One region of the Streptomyces bikiniensis genome, then DNA from elsewhere that is predicted to be linked to it. Evidence: riboswitches for the same ligand, from Rfam matches in the RefSeq annotation. Region 1 holds a riboswitch; each other region holds the start of a gene.
What was found. A riboswitch is a leader RNA that binds a small molecule or an ion and turns the genes downstream of it on or off. The one in region 1 is predicted to bind cyclic di-AMP.

Region 1 (4,028 bases):
CGCGTTCGGGCCGCCCAGGTAGCGGAAGAGCGGGAGGTCGCTGGCCTCGGAGGCGGCGTGCGCGACGGCGAGGGAGACGCCGAGGATGGCGTTGGCGCCGAGCGAGGACTTGTCCGGGGTGGCGTCCAGGTCGAACATGGCCTGGTCGATCAGGCGCTGCTCGGTGGCGTCGTAGCCGACGAGCTCCGGGCCGATCTGCTCGATGACGGCGAGGACGGCCTTCTCGACGCCCTTGCCCTGGTAGCGGTTGGGGTCACCGTCGCGGAGCTCAAGGGCCTCGAACGCACCGGTGGAGGCGCCGGACGGAACGGCAGCACGGCCGGTGCTGCCGTCGTCGAGGCCGACCTCGACCTCGACCGTGGGGTTGCCTCGGGAGTCCAGGATTTCCCGGGCTACGACGACGTCGATGGACGGCACGAGCATCTCCTTCTGGGATGTGACGCGGGATGTGACGCAAGGTCGGTGCAGGGTCGCTTGGCCTTGCGGCAAGAGCCTAACCGCCCCGGAGGCTCCGACCGGCCGGGCGCCCGCCCCCTGGGACGAAAAAGGACCCAAGGGCACGCATAGGGGGGCGAAGGGCCCCGGATCTACTGGACGGTAGTCATCAGGTGGGCCTCGGGAGGCCCCGGTGAAAGGCGGAACCCCGGTCCGGCGCGCACGGGGGACGGGCGCGCCGGGCCGGGGTGGGTCACCGCGGGAGGGTCTTCGGGGGCGCGTGAGCCGCCGGACTCACGCGACCCGCCGGGCTCACTTCAGGTGGAGCTGCTGGCCCGGGTAGATCAGGTCGGCGTTCTCGACGACGTCCTCGTTGAGCTCGAAGAGCTGGGCCCAGCCGCCCTTGACGCCCTGCGCCTGGGCGATCTTGCTGAGGGTGTCGCCGGCCACGACCTCGTACTCGCCGTCACCCTTCTTGACCGTCTTGCCGGTCGGGGTGGTGACGGTCTTCTGGGTGCCCTTCGGAGCGGCCTGGCGCTCCTGCTTCGGGGCCTGGCGCTGCTCGCTGCGGGTGGTCGGCTGCTCGGCCGTGCGCTGCTTCTTCTGCTCCGGCTGCCGCTTCGGCTGCTCCTGCTGCGCGCTCTCGGCGGCGCCGCCGTCGTAGGAGGCGCCGGAGAGGCCCACGCCGCAGCTCGGCCAGGCGCCCTTGCCCTGGCCCGCGAGGACCTTCTCGGCGACGGCGATCTGCTGCGACTTGGAGGCCTGGTCGGCGGTGGAGGCGTAGGCGGTGCCGCCGTACGCGGCCCAGGTGGAGGCCGAGAACTGGAGGCCGCCGTAGTAGCCGTTGCCGGTGTTGATCGACCAGTTGCCGCCGGACTCGCACTGGGCGACGCGGTCCCACTCGGAGGCCGTGGCGGCCGAGGCGGTGCCCGCGGTCATCAGCGGGGCGGCGACGGCGACACCGGTGACGCCGACGAGCGCGGCGAGCTGGGTGGCCCTGGAGGGACGGCGGTGTTTGCCCTTGACGGAAAACAGCATGGGAATTCTCCTCACCGACGCCTGCGAGGTGAGCTGTCGGGTTCGGGCCGAAGAGTTGCCCGGCCGCGTGTCCTAGCACGCGGCTTCACCCCAAGCCGGTCGTCGGCCGTCTGTCTCGACGGCCGGGCCCGGCGCTTACCTTGGGTCCCCCGCTCCTGCCTCCGGCGCTTGCGCGACGACTGTTCCCATCGGCCGACGGCAGGATTCGGCGTTTCGGTCGACGGGGCCCGCGGTGGCGAGCGGTGACGACCGTAGACACAGAACCCTCCGAAGTTCAAAGAGGCTCATATGACGAATTTCGCCTCTTCTTGCCCTTCGGAGGGGACTGTTTGCGCAGGTGAGAGACGACGGAAGCGGAGTTTGCGGGCGCGACACGCCAGTTGGGACAAAGAGACCCATGTCTCACTCGTCCGGAACCGGACATACGCCCACGAACTACCCGGCCGTCGAGACCGAACCCGGCGTCAGATCAAGGTTCTGACCAGGGAGGATGAGGTCCGGATCGATGCCCACGGTCCGTTTGTTGGCGTCGTAGAGGGCGGACCAGCCTCCGGGGAGTTCGTTCGCCTGGGCGATACCCGAAAGGCTGTCACCCGGTCGCACGACGTATTCACCCGAAGAGCCCTGACTGTCCGTTACGTCCGAATCATTCGCTTCGTCGGCGACGGGGGTCGATTCGGTTTCTTCGGGCGACTCACCCTTACCTGAGGCATGTCGGCCGGATTCGGCGGAAGTGTCCGGGTTGCCGGTTTCTTCCGGAGCGGCCTCGCCCCGGTGCTTGCCCGTGCCGGGCGCGACCGACGCTCCCTCACCTCCCGGAATACCGGGCGTAACAGGCGTACCGGGCGTAACGGACTCACTGGGGGTGACGGGGACCGTCGGGTCGGCCGGAAGCGTCGGGTCCGCCGGGTTCGTCGCCCCGGTCGATCCGGTCGATCCGGACGGCGGGGTCGGCGCGGACGGCGTCGCGGGGGCGGTCGGCGCGGTCGGGTCCGCCGGGACGGCGGGAGCCGACGGCGAGGACGGTGCGGACGGCGTTGCGGGCGCGGCGGGGGCGGACGGCGTCGCGGAGGACTCCGGCGCCCCGGTGGACGGCGTGGCCGCGGGGGCGCCCGACGCGCCGGAGTTCCAGCCCGACTCGGGGACGGGCGTCACGGAGGTCGTCGGGGCCGTGGCCGGACCCGGGTCCACCCCGGTGGGCTTCCCGTCGTTCGTCAGGCCGGCGATCGGCGCGCAGGTCGCCCAGGCGTCGCTGCCCTTGGCGAGGGCCTTCTCGGCCACCGCGATCTGCTGGGCGCGGCTGGCCAAGTCGGGGCTGGGCGCGTACGCCAGGCCGCCGTGACGCTCCCAGTCCGCCTGGGTGAACTGGAGGCCTCCGTACATCCCGTTCCCGGAGTTGGCGCTCCACTGACCGCCCGACTCGCACTCGGCGACGCGGTCCCAGGTGGCGGCGTCGGCGGCGGACGCGGATCCGGTGGCGAGCAGGGGCAGCGCCATGGCGGATCCGGTCACGCCCGCGGCGACGACGATGGCGGGGGCCTGACGGGGGCGACGGTGTCGTCCGTTCCCGGAGCGCATAGGTACGCCTTTCGCGTGACGGCTGAGACTGCCGGGAAACGTAGCGGCATTCGAACGCTCGTCACAAGTCGATGGCCACTCGATCACATGAAGATCACATTTCTGACGGACCGTCACCGTGCGAGAGGGGTACGGACGGGGAGAACTCCACCGGAAGCGTGCGCAAACCGCGCATGATGAGCCCTCCGCGCCACCGCAGTTCGGCCGGGTCGGCGGCGAGCCGGAGGTCCGGCAGACGGGTCAGCAGGGTGGCGAGCGCGGTCTGCCCTTCGAGGCGGGCGAGGGGCGCGCCGAGGCAGTAGTGGATGCCGTGGCCGTACCCGAGGTGCTGGTTGTCCCGCCGGGCGAGGTCGAGCACGTCGGGCCCGTCGAACCGCTCCGGGTCCCGGTCGGCGGCGGCCAGCACCACGAGCACCGGGTCGCCCGCCGGGATCTCCTGCCCGCCGATGGTCAGCGCCCGCGTCGCGTACCGCCAGGTCGCCATCTCCACGGGCCCGTCGTACCGCAGCAGCTCCTCGATCCCGGTCTCCAGGAGGCCGGTCCCGCCGGCGGCGAGGGAGTCCTGGAGGAGTTCTCTTTGTCCGGGATTGCGGAGAAGTGCGTAAAGGCCGTTCCCGATCAGGTTCACGGTCGTCTCGAACCCCGCGAACAGGAGGATGAAGGCCATGGCGGCGGCCTCGTTCTCGGTGAGGTGCTCGCCGTGGTCGGAGGCCTTGATGAGCCCCGAGATCAGGTCGTCGCCCGGCTCTTCGCGCTTGCGGTGGATCAGCTCCGCGAGATAGCCGCGCATCTTCTTCACCGACCGGGCGACGCCGCCGCGCGGCCCGCCGCCGTGGCGGATCATCATCCCGGCCCAGTCCCGGAAGTCGTCCTGGTCCTCCTCGGGCACGCCGAGCAGGTCGCAGATGGCGTAGATGGGGAGCGGGAAGGCGAACTCGTGGATGAGGTCCGCGCTCCCCTTCTCCACGAACGCGTCG
Region 2 (4,028 bases), on a different contig from region 1:
TGAGCCGGTGCAGCGGCGTCGAGCGCTCCACGTGCAGCGCGGTGAGGGCCCTCGCCCGCTCGGCGTCGCCGCGCGCCACGGCGTCCACGATCGCGCCGTGCTCGGCCCACGTCTCCACCGGCCGTTCGGGCTGCCCCACCGCGTACATCCACGCGATCTTGTGCCGCAGCTGGGTGAGCAGCGCCGTCAGCGGCGGGCTGCCGGAGGCCTGCGCGAGCGTCTCGTGGAACCAGCCGCCGAGCGAGCGCAGGTCCTCGCCCTGGCCGCGCCTGGCCCGCTCCTGCCCCAGTCTGACCAGGCCGCGCAGCACCTTGAGGTGGGCGTCGGTGCGCCGCTGCGCGGCCCGGGCGGCCCCCAGCGGTTCGAGCAGCGCCCGCATGTCGAGCAGGTCGGCCGCCTCCTGCTCGGTGGGCTCGGCGACGTGCGCGCCCGCGTGGCGCCGGGTGAGGACGAAGCCCTCGGACTCCAGGGTGCGCAGCGCCTCGCGGACCGGGACGCGGGAGACCCCGTATCGGCGGGCGAGCTGCTCCTCGGTCAGCCGGCTGCCCCGCTCAAGGACGCCGGAGACGATGTCGTCCCGGATCGCCGTGCATACCGAATGCGCGGGAATGCGCATGTCCGACCTCCGCCTTGGTCCGCGCGAGACAATTCGAGCGGCGCCTGTTCTGCGCCTGATCCGCGACTCTATTGCAGCATGCCGGAATTTCCGATGCCCCATGGAATCCCTGGCCGCCTTTCGGCGGACGAGGGGACGGCGAAAAGCCCCGGCTCAGCACGAGCCGGGGCTTTTGCGACGCGAGTGGGGCGGTGGGGCGGGTCAGACGGTGACGCCGCGGGCGCGGAGGTAGGAGATCGGGTTGATGTCGGAGCCGTAGTCGGCGCCCGTGCGCGCCTCGAAGTGGAGGTGCGGCCCGGTCGAGTTGCCGGTCGAACCCGAGATGCCGATCTGCTGGCCCGGCTCGACGGTCTGGCCGACGTACACCCCGATGGAGGAGAGGTGACCGTACTGGGTGTACGTGCCGTCGTGCATCCGGATGACGATGTTGTTGCCGTACGCGCCGCCCCAGCCGGCCTCGACGACGGTGCCGGAGCCGACGGAGACGACCCGGCTGCCGTAGGCGGCGTGGAAGTCGACGCCGGAGTGGCTGCCGGAGGACCAGAGCGAGCCGCCGGTCCTGTAGCCGGTGGAGACGTACGAGCCGGCGATGGGGAGCTGGAAGGAGTTCAGGCGGCGGCGCTCGGCCTCGCGGGCGGCGCGGGCCCTCTCCTCGCGGATCTCCTTGGCGCGGGCCTCGGCCTTGCGCTTCGCCTCGGCGCGGGCCTTCTGCTCGGCGAGGGCCTCGAAGGCCTCGCGGTCCTGGGCGTCGGCCTGGGCGTTGAGCCGGTCGACGAGGGAGTCCTCGGTGATCACCTTGGTGAGCCCGGTGTCCTCGGGGGAGCGGTTGTCCGTGTCGGCGGCGAGCGCCGGGGAGGCGAGGGTTCCGATGACGCCGGTGGTGGCGAGGGTCGCCGCGCCGGCGATGCCCGCGCCACGGCGCGCCATCCGGCTCGAACCACGATGCTTCCCGGTGGCACGGGTGAACGCCATGAAGACGTTGTTCCTTTCCTTCCTTCTCGCCTACCGGGTTAGCTGACGGGTTCGGAGCAGGAAGGTCTCCTACGGGCCCCTCCGCACGAGGCGAAGGCGTCCGATTCACCCCAGGGACTGCGTGGGTCCCCGGCTCCCCAGGCTCGCGCCTGACGGGGACTCGGCGATGACTGTCCGGTGCCGCGGGCGCGGCGGGTGCAACTGGCGAACAGCCGCACCGACGCTATGCGGAGCCCCAGTCGATCACCAACCGAACATGGTCTTTTGTAAGGCATGCCACAGGGCAGATGATCACGCTTGCTTTCAATCCGGACAATTCGCCGGAGGGTTTCCGCGCGACCCCCGCACGGGACTCGCACGGACGGGCGAAGGGCCCTGACCTTCCGTCACGCCGGGGCCCTCCGTCCGCTCGTCCGTTCGTCCGCCCGTCCTGTCAGCCGGTGACGACGGTCACTTCACCGATGCCGAGCGCCCGCACCGGCTCCGCGATCTGCGCCGCGTCGCCCACCAGGACCGTGACGAGCCGGTCCACCGGGAAGGCGCTGACCACGGCCGCGGTCGCCTCGACGGTGCCGGTCTCGGCCAGGCGCGCGTACAGCTGGGCCTGGAAGTCGTCCGGGAGGTGCTGCTCCACCTGGTCGGCGAGCGTCCCGGCCACGGAGGCGGCCGTCTCGTACTTGAGCGGCGCCACCCCCACCAGGTTCTGCACGGCGGTCTCCCGCTCGGCGTCCGTGAGCCCCTCGGCGGCCAGGGTGCGCAGCACCTTCCACAGGTCGTCCAGGGCGGGGCCCGTGTTGGGGGTGTCGACGGAGCCGCTGATGGCGAGCATCGCCGCGCCGTTCCCCCCGGCGTCCGAGCGGAGCACCTGCCCGAAGGCCCGCACGCCGTACGTGTAGCCCTTCTCCTCGCGCAGGACCCGGTCCAGACGCGAGGTCAGGGTGCCGCCGAGGCAGTACGTGCCGAGGACCTGGGCCGGCCAGACGCGGGCGTGCCGGTCGGGGCCGATCCGACCGATGAGGAGCTGGGTCTGGACGGCGCCGGGGCGGTCCACGATGACGACCCGGCCGGTGTCGTCGGCGGTGATCGGCGGCATCGGCAGCGGCTCGCCCGGCTCACCGGTCCAGGCGCCCAGGGTCTCCGCGAGGACCTTCTCCAGGTCGACGCCGGTCAGGTCGCCGACGACCACGGCGGTGGCCGTGGCGGGCCGCACGTGCGCCTCGAAGAAGGCGCGGACCGCGGCGCCGTCGATCGCCGCGACGGTCTCCTCGGTGCCCTGGCGCGGCCGGGACATCCGGGAGTCGGCCGGGAACAGCTCCTTGGAGAGCTGCTTGGCGGCGCGCCGGGCCGGGTTGGCCGTCTCGTGGGGGATCTCGTCGAGGCGGTTGCGCACCAGGCGCTCGACCTCGGTGTCCAGGAACGCCGGGGCGATCAGGGCCTCGGCGAGCAGCCCGAGCGCCTTGGGCAGCCGGGAGACCGGGACCTCCAGGGAGACCCGTACGCCCGGGTGGTCGGCGTGCGCGTCGAGCGTGGCGCCGCAGCGCTCCAGCTCGGCCGCGAACTCCTCGGCGCTGTGCTTGTCGGTGCCCTCGGAGAGCGCGCGGGCCATGATGGTGGCCACGCCGTCGAGGCCGGCGGGCTCGGCGTCCAGCGGGGCCGGCAGGTAGAGCTCCACGGCGACGACCTGCTGGCCGGGGCGGTGGCTGGTGAGGACGGTCAGACCGTTCTCCAGGGTGCCGCGGTCCGGGGCCGGGAAGGCCCAGGGGCGGGCGGTGCCCGGCGCCGGCTGCGGGTGGAACTCCATGCTCGTCAAAGACGCGGCAGCGTCGGTCACTGGTCCGCTCCCTCTTCCTCGTCGCTGTCGCTCTGTTCGGTGCCCACCGGCTCGTAGACCAGGACCGCGCGGTTGTCCGGGCGCAGCCGGGCCGCGGCGGCCTCCCGGACCTCCTCGGCGGTGATGTCGAGGACGCGGTCGACGGCGGTGAGGGCGAGCTGCGGGTCGCCGAACAGCACGGCGAACCGGCACAGTTCGTCGGCGCGGCCCGCGACGGTGCCGAGCCGGTCCAGCCACTCGCGCTCCAGCTGGGCCTGCGCGCGCTCCATCTCCTCGGGCGTGGGGCCCTCGGCGGCGAACCGGGCGAGCTCCTCGTCCACGGCGGCCTCGATCTCGGGGACCTCGACGCCGCCGGACGTCTTGACGTCCAGCCAGCCGAGCGAGGGCGCCCCGGCGAGCCGCAGCAGGCCGAAGCCGGCGGCGACGGCCGTGCGGTCCCGGCGGACCAGGCGGTTGTGCAGCCGGGAGGACTCCCCGCCGCCCAGGACCGTCAGGGCCAGGTCGGCGGCGTCGCACTCGCGCGTGCCGTCGTGCGGCAGCCGGTAGGCGGCCATCAGGGCGCGCGCCGGGACCTCCTCCTCGACGACCTCGCGCAGCTGCTCGCCGATG
Region 3 (4,028 bases), on a different contig from region 1:
TCGACTGGACCGAGGCCGAGGCGCGCCGCCGGGCCGACGCCGGCCTCGTCCGCGCGCTGCGGCCCCGGGCGGCCGACTCCGACCTCCTCGACCTGGCGGGCAACGACTACCTCGGCCTCACCCGCAGGCCCGAGGTCACCGGGGCGGCCGCCGAGGCGGCCCGGCGCTGGGGCGCGGGCTCCACCGGCTCCCGGCTCGTCACCGGCACCACCCTGCTCCACACCGACCTGGAGCGCGAACTCGCCGCCTTCTGCGGCTTCGAGGCGGCCCTCGTCTTCTCCTCCGGCTACGCCGCCAACCTCGCCGTGCTCACCGCGCTCGGCGGCCGGGACTCCCTGATCGTCTCGGACGCCGCCAACCACGCCTCCCTGGTGGACGGCTGCCGCCTGGCGCGCGCCGGGACCGCCGTCGTCCCGCACGCCGATCCCGAGGCCGTGCGGAAGACCCTGGAGGCGCACCCCGGGCGCCGGGCCCTCGTCGTCAGCGACTCCGTCTTCTCCGTCGACGGCGACCGGGCCCCGCTCGCGGACCTCGCCGCCGCCTGCCGCGCGCACGGCGCCGGTCTCGTCGTGGACGACGCCCACGGCTTCGGGGTCCTCGGCGACGGGGGCCGGGGCGCGGTGCACGGGGCCGGGCTCGCGGGCGACGAGGACGTGGTCGCCACCCTGACCCTCTCCAAGTCCCTGGGCAGCCAGGGCGGCGCGGTCCTGGGCCCGGCCCGGGTGATCGAGCACCTGGTGAACGCCGCCCGCACCTTCATCTTCGACACCGGCCTCGCCCCGGCCGCCGTCGGCGGCGCCCTCGCGAGCCTGCGCCTGATCGCCGCCGAACCGGGGCTGGCCGAGCGGGCCCGTACCGTCGCCACCGCCCTGTACGAGCGGCTGACCGCGGCCGGTCTGACCGCGGCCCGGCCCGACGCGGCCGTGGTCTCGGTCCGCGCCCCTTCCCCGGAGGCGGCACTGCGCTGGGCGGCGGACTGCCGGGCACGAGGCCTGGCGGTCGGCTGCTTCCGTCCCCCGTCCGTCCCCGACGGCGTCTCGCGGCTGCGCCTGACGGCCCGCGCCGACCTGACGGACGCGCAGATCGGCCGCGCGGTGGAGACGATCCTGGAGACCGCGCCCGCCGCCTGACGTACGCCCAAGGGCGTTCAGGCGTCGTACGGTTCACCGCTTCGGGCGACAGATGCGGTATTGCCCTGGTGGAACCCGATACGGCGCGGCACCATCGGTGGGACTCTGACGCGCAGTGCGATCCGGGGCGGTGGCCCCGGCGGGAAAGGGACAGAGTCGCCATGGCAGACCATCAGGAAGCATCCGTCACCCTGGCGAGCGAGCCCGCCTCGGTCCCCACCGCCCGGCGGTACGTCGCGCGGGTCCTCGCCGACTGGGGCCTCGACGCGCTCTCGGACCAGGCGGACGCGGTCCGCCTGATCGTCTCGGAACTGGCCACCAACGCCGTCCTGCACACCTTCGGCCAGTCGCCCACCTTCACGGTCGACGTACGCCTGGAGCGTGGGGAGCAGCTCCACGTCGGCGTCACGGACAGCCATCCGCGCCGCCCCCGCCGCCTTCCGGCGGCGGTCCAGCAGGACAACGGCCGCGGCATGGCCATCATCCGCTCCCTCGCGGTGGAGTCCGGCGGCCGCCTCTCGGTGACCCCCACCCCGGACGGCGGCAAGACGGTCGGCATCACCCTGCCGTGGAAGGCGGCGGCGCCGGTGGTCTGTTAGCCGGGGCCGTTCGCGAAACCACGGGACCCCGCCGGGCCGGGTACGACCGTCGTCTCAGCGCCGCCCGGTACGCACACGACCCGCGCGTACCTCCCGGAACTGTTCCCGTGGTCCCTCTCCCGGTGCGCGGAGAAGAGCAGCGGCAGCGGAACGTCCCCGGCGGACGGCCGCTCCGTGCCCACCGGCAGCCGGGGCAACCCGCCGAACCGCCCGACCGGAGGACCACCGCTGTCTCCGAACAACCCGATCGACGGACGAGGGTGCCGGCCGGACCTGCTGACCTCGTCGTCCGGGCCGCCCGATTCGAGCGCTGTCCGACGAGACTCCCCCTGATGGTCCGTGCCCGGGAGGACACCCCCCCTTCCCGCCACCCTCCTGCCGGTCGGAGGGCCGCGGCCGGGCAGCGGTCCGCCGATGTGCCCGGAGGCCGGGGCGGGAGGGGCGGCGGCGCCACCGCACCCCCGGCTTCCTCCACCGCGCCCGGTCAGCGCCCGGGCGGGGTCACCGGACGCGTCCGTAGGAGACCTTCGACGTCCAGATCTTGTCGAGCTTCACCCAGGAGCCCGTCTTGGGCGAGTGCCAGAGCTTGCCGCTCCCGGCGTAGATGCCCACGTGGTAGACCTTCCCGCCGGAGTGGAAGAAGACCAGGTCCCCCTTCTGGCGGCCGGAGGCGGAGACGCGGCTGGTCTTGTTGTACTGCTGCTGCGCGGTGCGGGGCAGCGACTTGCCCGCCTGCTTGTACGCGTAGAGCGTCAGGCCCGAGCAGTCGAACCGGGAGGGGCCGGTGGCCCCGTAGCGGTAGGGCGCCCCCTTCTTGGAGGCGGCGACGCTCAGCGCCTTGTTCGCGTGTGCGGTGGCCGCCTGGGCCTCCGGTGCCGCGCCCGGCGCGAGCAGCGTGCCGCCGACGGCGGCGAGGGTGAGAGCCGAGACGGCTCCGGCCCGGGACAGCAGGGACGGGACGTGCATCTGCGCACTCATGCGCAACCCTTCGTCAGCCGCCTGTGAAGGATGACCTGTCGGGTTCGGGCAGGCGAAGATGCCCGGCCGCGGCTGCGGCTTCACCCCAAGGGCCGGCCCCGCTGCGGAAGCAGCGCGTACGGCCCGTACTGCTCGGGTCCTCCACTCCTGCCGATCCAATCCTGTCGACCAGGCGTCCGGGACGGCGGCAGGACTCGGCGTCCGCCCGGACCGCCCCGCCTCGGATGGCGGGGGCTTGTCGTCGGCAGGGATCTTGCCCCACAGCTTGGTCGAAATCCGAGTGGAAACAGCGATATGTGAGAGTCCTCACGACTGATCCATTCGGGTGGACAGGATGGTTTCGTGATCGTCGGAGGTTTGGGCGACGAGCCTCGCACCAGCAAAGGAACGCCCGATTCCGCCAGATGTGTACACCCCGTGCGCAACTCGCCCGAGCCATATGTCGACTCGTCGACTCCACCGAACGGACGAGTGCTTCCGGCATGTCGTGTCGGCCGTCCGGCCCTCGACACGACATGCCGGAATGTCAACTCCGTCATGCCCGGGGGAGCGTGACCCGGTGCGCCCGCCGCTCCCCGTCCAGCACCCGCAGGGCGCGCGCCAGGGTGTCCGCGTGGATCTCGCTCTCGCCCCGCGCGTGCATGAGCGCCAGGGCCCCGCGCAGCTCCTCCGCGCGTCCCACCAGGGCCTGAGCCGCCCTCAGGGCGCCATAAGTGTGCGTGCTCCTGGACGGATTGATCCTCCCCAGGAGGTCGACGGCCGCGAGGTACGCGTCGACCAGTCCGCCTTCGGCCCGCGTCAGGGCGGGCAGCGGCGGCAGTTCGGGAACCACGGTCCGCTCACCGCGCCGCGCCGCCGGCCGCGGCGCGCCGGCTCGTGATCACGTGGTCCACGAGGCCGTACTCGACCGCGGCCGGGGCGTCCAGGACCGTGAGGCGGTCGAGGTCGGCGTCGACCCGCTCGCTGCTCCGTCCGGTGTGCTCGGCGAGGAGCCCGGCCATCAGGGCGCGCTGGCGGAGCAGTTCGCGGGCCTGGATGTCGAGATCGCCCGGCTGCCCGCGCAGGGGCTCCTCCACGGCGGGCTGCCGGAGCGTGACCCGGGCGCCGGGGAGCATCGTGCGCTTGCCCGGGGTGCCGGCGGCGAGCAGGACGGCGGCGGTGGAGGCGGCCTGCCCCAGGCAGGTGGTGGCCACGTCGCAGGCGAGCGTCCGGATCGTGTCGTGGATCGCGGTCATGGAGGCGACGGAGCCGCCGGGGGAGTTGATGTAGAGCGCGATGTCCCGCTCGGGTGCCGCGTACTCCAGGTACAGGAGCTGGGTGA
Region 4 (4,028 bases), on a different contig from region 1:
CTACGGCGGCTACAACCCGTACCGCAGTTAGCCCCGGTCCCCGGAGGCCCCGGCCGCTTCGGGCACCTCGGACGCCTCGGTCAGGAGGGTCAGTTCCTCCTCGGTGAGCTCCAGGCCGGCGGAGGCGACCAGGGCCGGGAGCTGTTCGACCGTACGGGCCGAGGCGATCGGCGCGACGACCGTCGGCCGGGAGGCGAGCCAGGCGAGGGCCACGGAGGCGGGCTCGGCGCCGTGCGCCCCGGCGACCGCGTCGAGCGCGGAGAGCACCGCCCGGCCCCGTTCGGTGTCGAGGTGCTTGCCGGCCCCGGCGGCGCGGGCGCTGTCGACGGCGGTGCCGGGGCGGTACTTGCCGGTGAGGAAGCCGGAGGCGAGGCCGTAGTACGGGACGGCGGCGAGGCCCGCCTGCTCGGCGGTCTCCAGGAGCGGGCCCTCGTAGGTCTCGCGGGAGACCAGGTTGTAGTGCGGCTGGAGGGCGACGTAGCGGGCGAGTCCTTCGGCCTCGGCGAAGTCGAGGGAGGCGCGGAGCCGCTCCGGGGAGATGTTGGAGGCGGCGACGGCCCGTACCTTGCCGTCCCGCACCAGCTGGTCGAGGGCGGTGACGATCTCTTCGACGGGGACGGACTCGTCGTCGAAGTGGGTGTAGTACAGGTCGATGCGGTCGGTGCCGAGGCGGCGCAGGGACTCCTCTGCGGCGGCCTTGACGGTGGGGGCGGAGAGCCCCTTGAACCGGGGGTGGGCGCCGGCCTTGGTGGCGACGACGACGTCGTCGCGGTTGCCCCGGGAGGCGAGCCAGCGGCCGATGACGGTCTCGGACTCGCCGCCCTCGTTGCCCTCGGCCCAGGCCGAGTAGACGTCGGCGGAGTCGACGAAGTTGCCGCCGGCGGCGGCGTAGGCGTCGAGGACGGCGAAGGACTGCGCCTCGTCGGCGGTCCAGCCGAAGACGTTGCCGCCGAGGGCGAGCGGGAAGACGTGCAGGTCGGACGTGCCCAGCATACGGAGAGAGGTCATGGGGTGGTCAACGGTCCCCGTCGCCGGGCCTATTCCGCGTGCTTCCGGGAATCCGGGAAGGGGGTTCCCGGGAGTCCGGGGAGGGGTCAGACCGTCAGGCCCTTGGAGCGCAGCCAGGCCGCCGGGTCGACGCCGTCGCCGCCGCCGGGGTGGACCTCCAGGTGGAGGTGGGCGCCGGAGACGTTGCCGGTGGCGCCGACGCGGCCGATCGTCTCGCCGGTGCCCACGGTCTGGCCGGCGGAGACCGTCATGGAGGAGAGGTGGCAGTACCAGACCTCGGTGCCGTCCTCCAGCTCCAGGACGATCCGGTAGCCGTAGGAGCCGGACCAGCCCGCCGACTTGACCGTCGCGCCGTGGACCGCCTTGAGCGGGGTGCCGGTGGGGGCGGCGAAGTCGAGGCCCGTGTGGTGGCCGGAGGACCACATCGAGCCGGACTGCATGTAGGTGGCGGTGAGGGAGTACGAGGAGAGGGGCATCGAGTAGCTGGCGGCGAGCTTGGCGAGGCGCTCGGCCTCGGCCTTCGCCCTGGCTTCCGCCTCCGCCTTGGCCTTGGCCTCCGCCTCGGCCTTCGCCTTCGCCTCGGCGGCGGCCTTCTCGGCGGCGTCGGCCTTGGCCCGGGCCTCGGCGGCGGCCTTCTCGGCGGCCGCCTTCTCCGCCGCGGCCTTCTCGGCGGCGTCGGCGGAGGCCTGCTGCTGCTCGGCCTGCTGGAGGATGCGGGCGCGCAGGGCCTCGCCCGCGTCGGCGGTGCTCGGGGCGTCCGCCGTCGTCAGGCTCGCCTGCGTGACCTGACCGGTGCGCGCGGCCCGCTCGTCGGCCTCGGTGGTGTACGTGGCGGAGGTCAGCGGGTTCGGGTTGGCGCGGTCCGCGGGGACCGCCTCCGGCTCCTCCTCGGGGAGGAGGGCGCCGACGCCGGGGAGGTCGTGGGCGTCGGGCAGGTTCAGGTCGGGGAGGTCCGGGAGCGATATGGCGACCGGGGGCTTCTCCTGCGCGGTGGCGAGGCCGCCCGCGCCGACGGCGGCGATGACGCCGACGCCGAGGACGGTGGAGGAGCGGGCGAAGTTGGAGCGCTGCTTGACGACCCGGTGCCGGCCGCCGGAGCGGTTCTGGGCGCGGAGGGAATCCTCGGTGGGGTTCCACTCGGTACCCGGGGCGGAGGGGGCCGCACCGCCGCCGAAGGCATCGAAGGGAGCTTCGGGGGCAGGGGTGTTGGACGCCACGGAGGCGCGCTCCTTTCCTTCCTTCTCGCCTACCGGGTTAGCTGACGGGTTCGGAGCAGGAAGGTCTCCTACGGGCCCGGACGCACGAGTGCGAAGGGCTCGATTCACCCCAAATGGTGGTTCCCCGGTTCCCTTTCGGGATTCGGCGCGTGCGCACGGTGCCGTCTCTTGCGACGGCTGGGACGACCGCGCTGCGTTATCGAACGTTAATAGACAGGGGGTCCCGATTCCAAGCCGCTCCTCTTGATCGTTCATTGAATTGAGAGGGAATGGTCAGACTTGACCCCCCTTCAGCAAGGACGGATCCGGAAACGGCGAAACCCCCGATTCCTGACGGTGCATCAATTGTTATCGCAGGGAGACCTCTCGACTACCCCTGGTGACGGGGCCCGCCGGGCGGTCGGGGAGAGGCGAGGGGCCGGTCAGCGCCGGGACCCGGGCCCGCCGGGCGGCACCACCGACATCGTGCGGCGCCGCTCCGGCTGCCCCGCCGTCGGGCGGTTGAGCGCGAGCAGCGCCATGTCGTCCGTCGCCCCGCCGCCCGTGTGGAGCCGTACGTCGTCCACGAGCGCGTCGAGCATCTCCTCGGGCCCGGGGAAGACCCGCCCGGCCAGCCGCTCCGCCGGGTCGTAGAAGACGCCCTGCGCGTTCCGCGCCTCCGAGAGGCCGTCCGTGTAGAAGAGCAGCGTCGTGCCCGGCGGGTACGGCCGGGCCTCGGCCCGGTCCGGCCACGACGCGAGGTCCCCCATGCCGAGGGGCAGCGCGGGCCGGCTCGGGTCGACCGGTTCGACCCGCCCGTCGCCGTACAGCATCAGCGGGGACGGGTGCCCCCGGTTGACGACCCGTACGAACCCGTCGAAGGTGCCGCTGCCGTCGGAGCGCGGGACCTCGGCCAGGACGGCGGTGGTGAACCCCTCGACGGCGTCGAGACTGTCCCGGCGGGTGCCCTCCCGGTCCAGTGCGCGTTCGAGCCGCTGCGCCACGCCCTCCAGGGTCCGCTCCTGCTCGGCCGCCTCCCGGAAGGCCCCGATGACGACGGCGACGGCCTCGACCGCGTCGAGGCCCTTGCCCCGCACGTCCCCGACCACGAGCCGCACCCCGTGCGGGGTGTCCTGCACGGCGAAGAGGTCGCCGCCGATGAACGCGTCCGCCTGCGCCGCCTCGTAGCGGGCCGCGCACCGCAGCCCGCCGATCCGCTCGGCGGGCGTCGGCAGCACCGCCTTCTGTGCGGTCTCCGCGATGACCCGCGCCGAGGCGAGCCGCTCGCCGCTGCGGCGCACCACCCGGTTGATGAGGAGGGCGAGCCCGGAGACGGTGAGCACGGTCAGGATCTCGGCGACGGCCGGAGCACGGGTGCCGTCGTCGCTGAAGAGGGAGAGGCCGACCGAGGCGAGGACGGCGACGATCCCGGTGAGGAGGGTGGTGAGCAGGGAGAAGAAGGGCGCGGCGACCAGCGGGGCGGCGGCGAGCATGGGGGAGGCGGTGTACGGAGCGGGGGTCGACACGTCGAAGAGGACACCGCCGGCGATGATCAGCGGCGGCAGCGCGCGGATGAACCGCCGGGTGCCCCGGTACGCGGGACGGCCCCCACCGCCCCGCCGCCCGCCGCCCGCCGCTCCTAGGGGGTGCCCCACCGTTCTCTCCTGCCCGGTCCGCCCGGCCGCGGCCCCGTACCGCGCCCTTTCCAGGGTGGCCGCCGCCCCGGCGGACGGCGACTCCGCACGGCCGACCGGCGTACGGGACGGTCCGGGATGCCGGCGGGGATGCCGGGATCCCGGGAAGCCGGCGGGGGCTGCCCAGGAA

Region 2: linked by a shared signal. The riboswitch ahead of OO47_RS28110 (M23 family metallopeptidase) and the one ahead of OO47_RS29235 (LysM peptidoglycan-binding domain-containing protein) in region 1 are both predicted to bind cyclic di-AMP.
Region 3: linked by a shared signal. The riboswitch ahead of OO47_RS26625 (C40 family peptidase) and the one ahead of OO47_RS29235 (LysM peptidoglycan-binding domain-containing protein) in region 1 are both predicted to bind cyclic di-AMP.
Region 4: linked by a shared signal. The riboswitch ahead of OO47_RS03250 (M23 family metallopeptidase) and the one ahead of OO47_RS29235 (LysM peptidoglycan-binding domain-containing protein) in region 1 are both predicted to bind cyclic di-AMP.

Annotation. Positions count from the first base shown of each region.
Region 1 covers NZ_JNXJ01000052.1:18,551-22,578, reverse strand. Annotated here, with positions in the region: gene eno (phosphopyruvate hydratase) at 1-423, opposite strand, end outside; gene OO47_RS29235 (LysM peptidoglycan-binding domain-containing protein) at 748-1,473, opposite strand; cyclic di-AMP (ydaO/yuaA leader) riboswitch at 1,477-1,650, opposite strand; gene OO47_RS35640 (transglycosylase family protein) at 1,909-2,970, opposite strand; gene OO47_RS29225 (cytochrome P450 family protein) at 3,146-4,028, opposite strand, start outside.
Region 2 covers NZ_JNXJ01000047.1:292-4,319, forward strand. Annotated here, with positions in the region: gene OO47_RS28105 (GntR family transcriptional regulator) at 1-616, opposite strand, end outside; gene OO47_RS28110 (M23 family metallopeptidase) at 818-1,588, opposite strand; cyclic di-AMP (ydaO/yuaA leader) riboswitch at 1,602-1,764, opposite strand; gene OO47_RS28115 (M16 family metallopeptidase) at 2,022-3,389, opposite strand; gene OO47_RS28120 (M16 family metallopeptidase) at 3,416-4,028, opposite strand, start outside.
Region 3 covers NZ_JNXJ01000041.1:3,849-7,876, reverse strand. Annotated here, with positions in the region: gene OO47_RS26635 (8-amino-7-oxononanoate synthase) at 1-1,130, shown strand, start outside; gene OO47_RS26630 (ATP-binding protein) at 1,292-1,729, shown strand; gene OO47_RS26625 (C40 family peptidase) at 2,231-2,707, opposite strand; cyclic di-AMP (ydaO/yuaA leader) riboswitch at 2,711-2,841, opposite strand; gene OO47_RS26620 (hypothetical protein) at 3,243-3,539, opposite strand; gene OO47_RS26615 (ATP-dependent Clp protease proteolytic subunit) at 3,547-4,028, opposite strand, start outside.
Region 4 covers NZ_JNXJ01000003.1:204,100-208,127, reverse strand. Annotated here, with positions in the region: gene OO47_RS03260 (PrsW family intramembrane metalloprotease) at 1-31, shown strand, start outside; gene OO47_RS03255 (aldo/keto reductase) at 28-1,008, opposite strand; gene OO47_RS03250 (M23 family metallopeptidase) at 1,095-2,225, opposite strand; cyclic di-AMP (ydaO/yuaA leader) riboswitch at 2,237-2,383, opposite strand; gene OO47_RS03245 (PP2C family protein-serine/threonine phosphatase) at 2,648-3,859, opposite strand.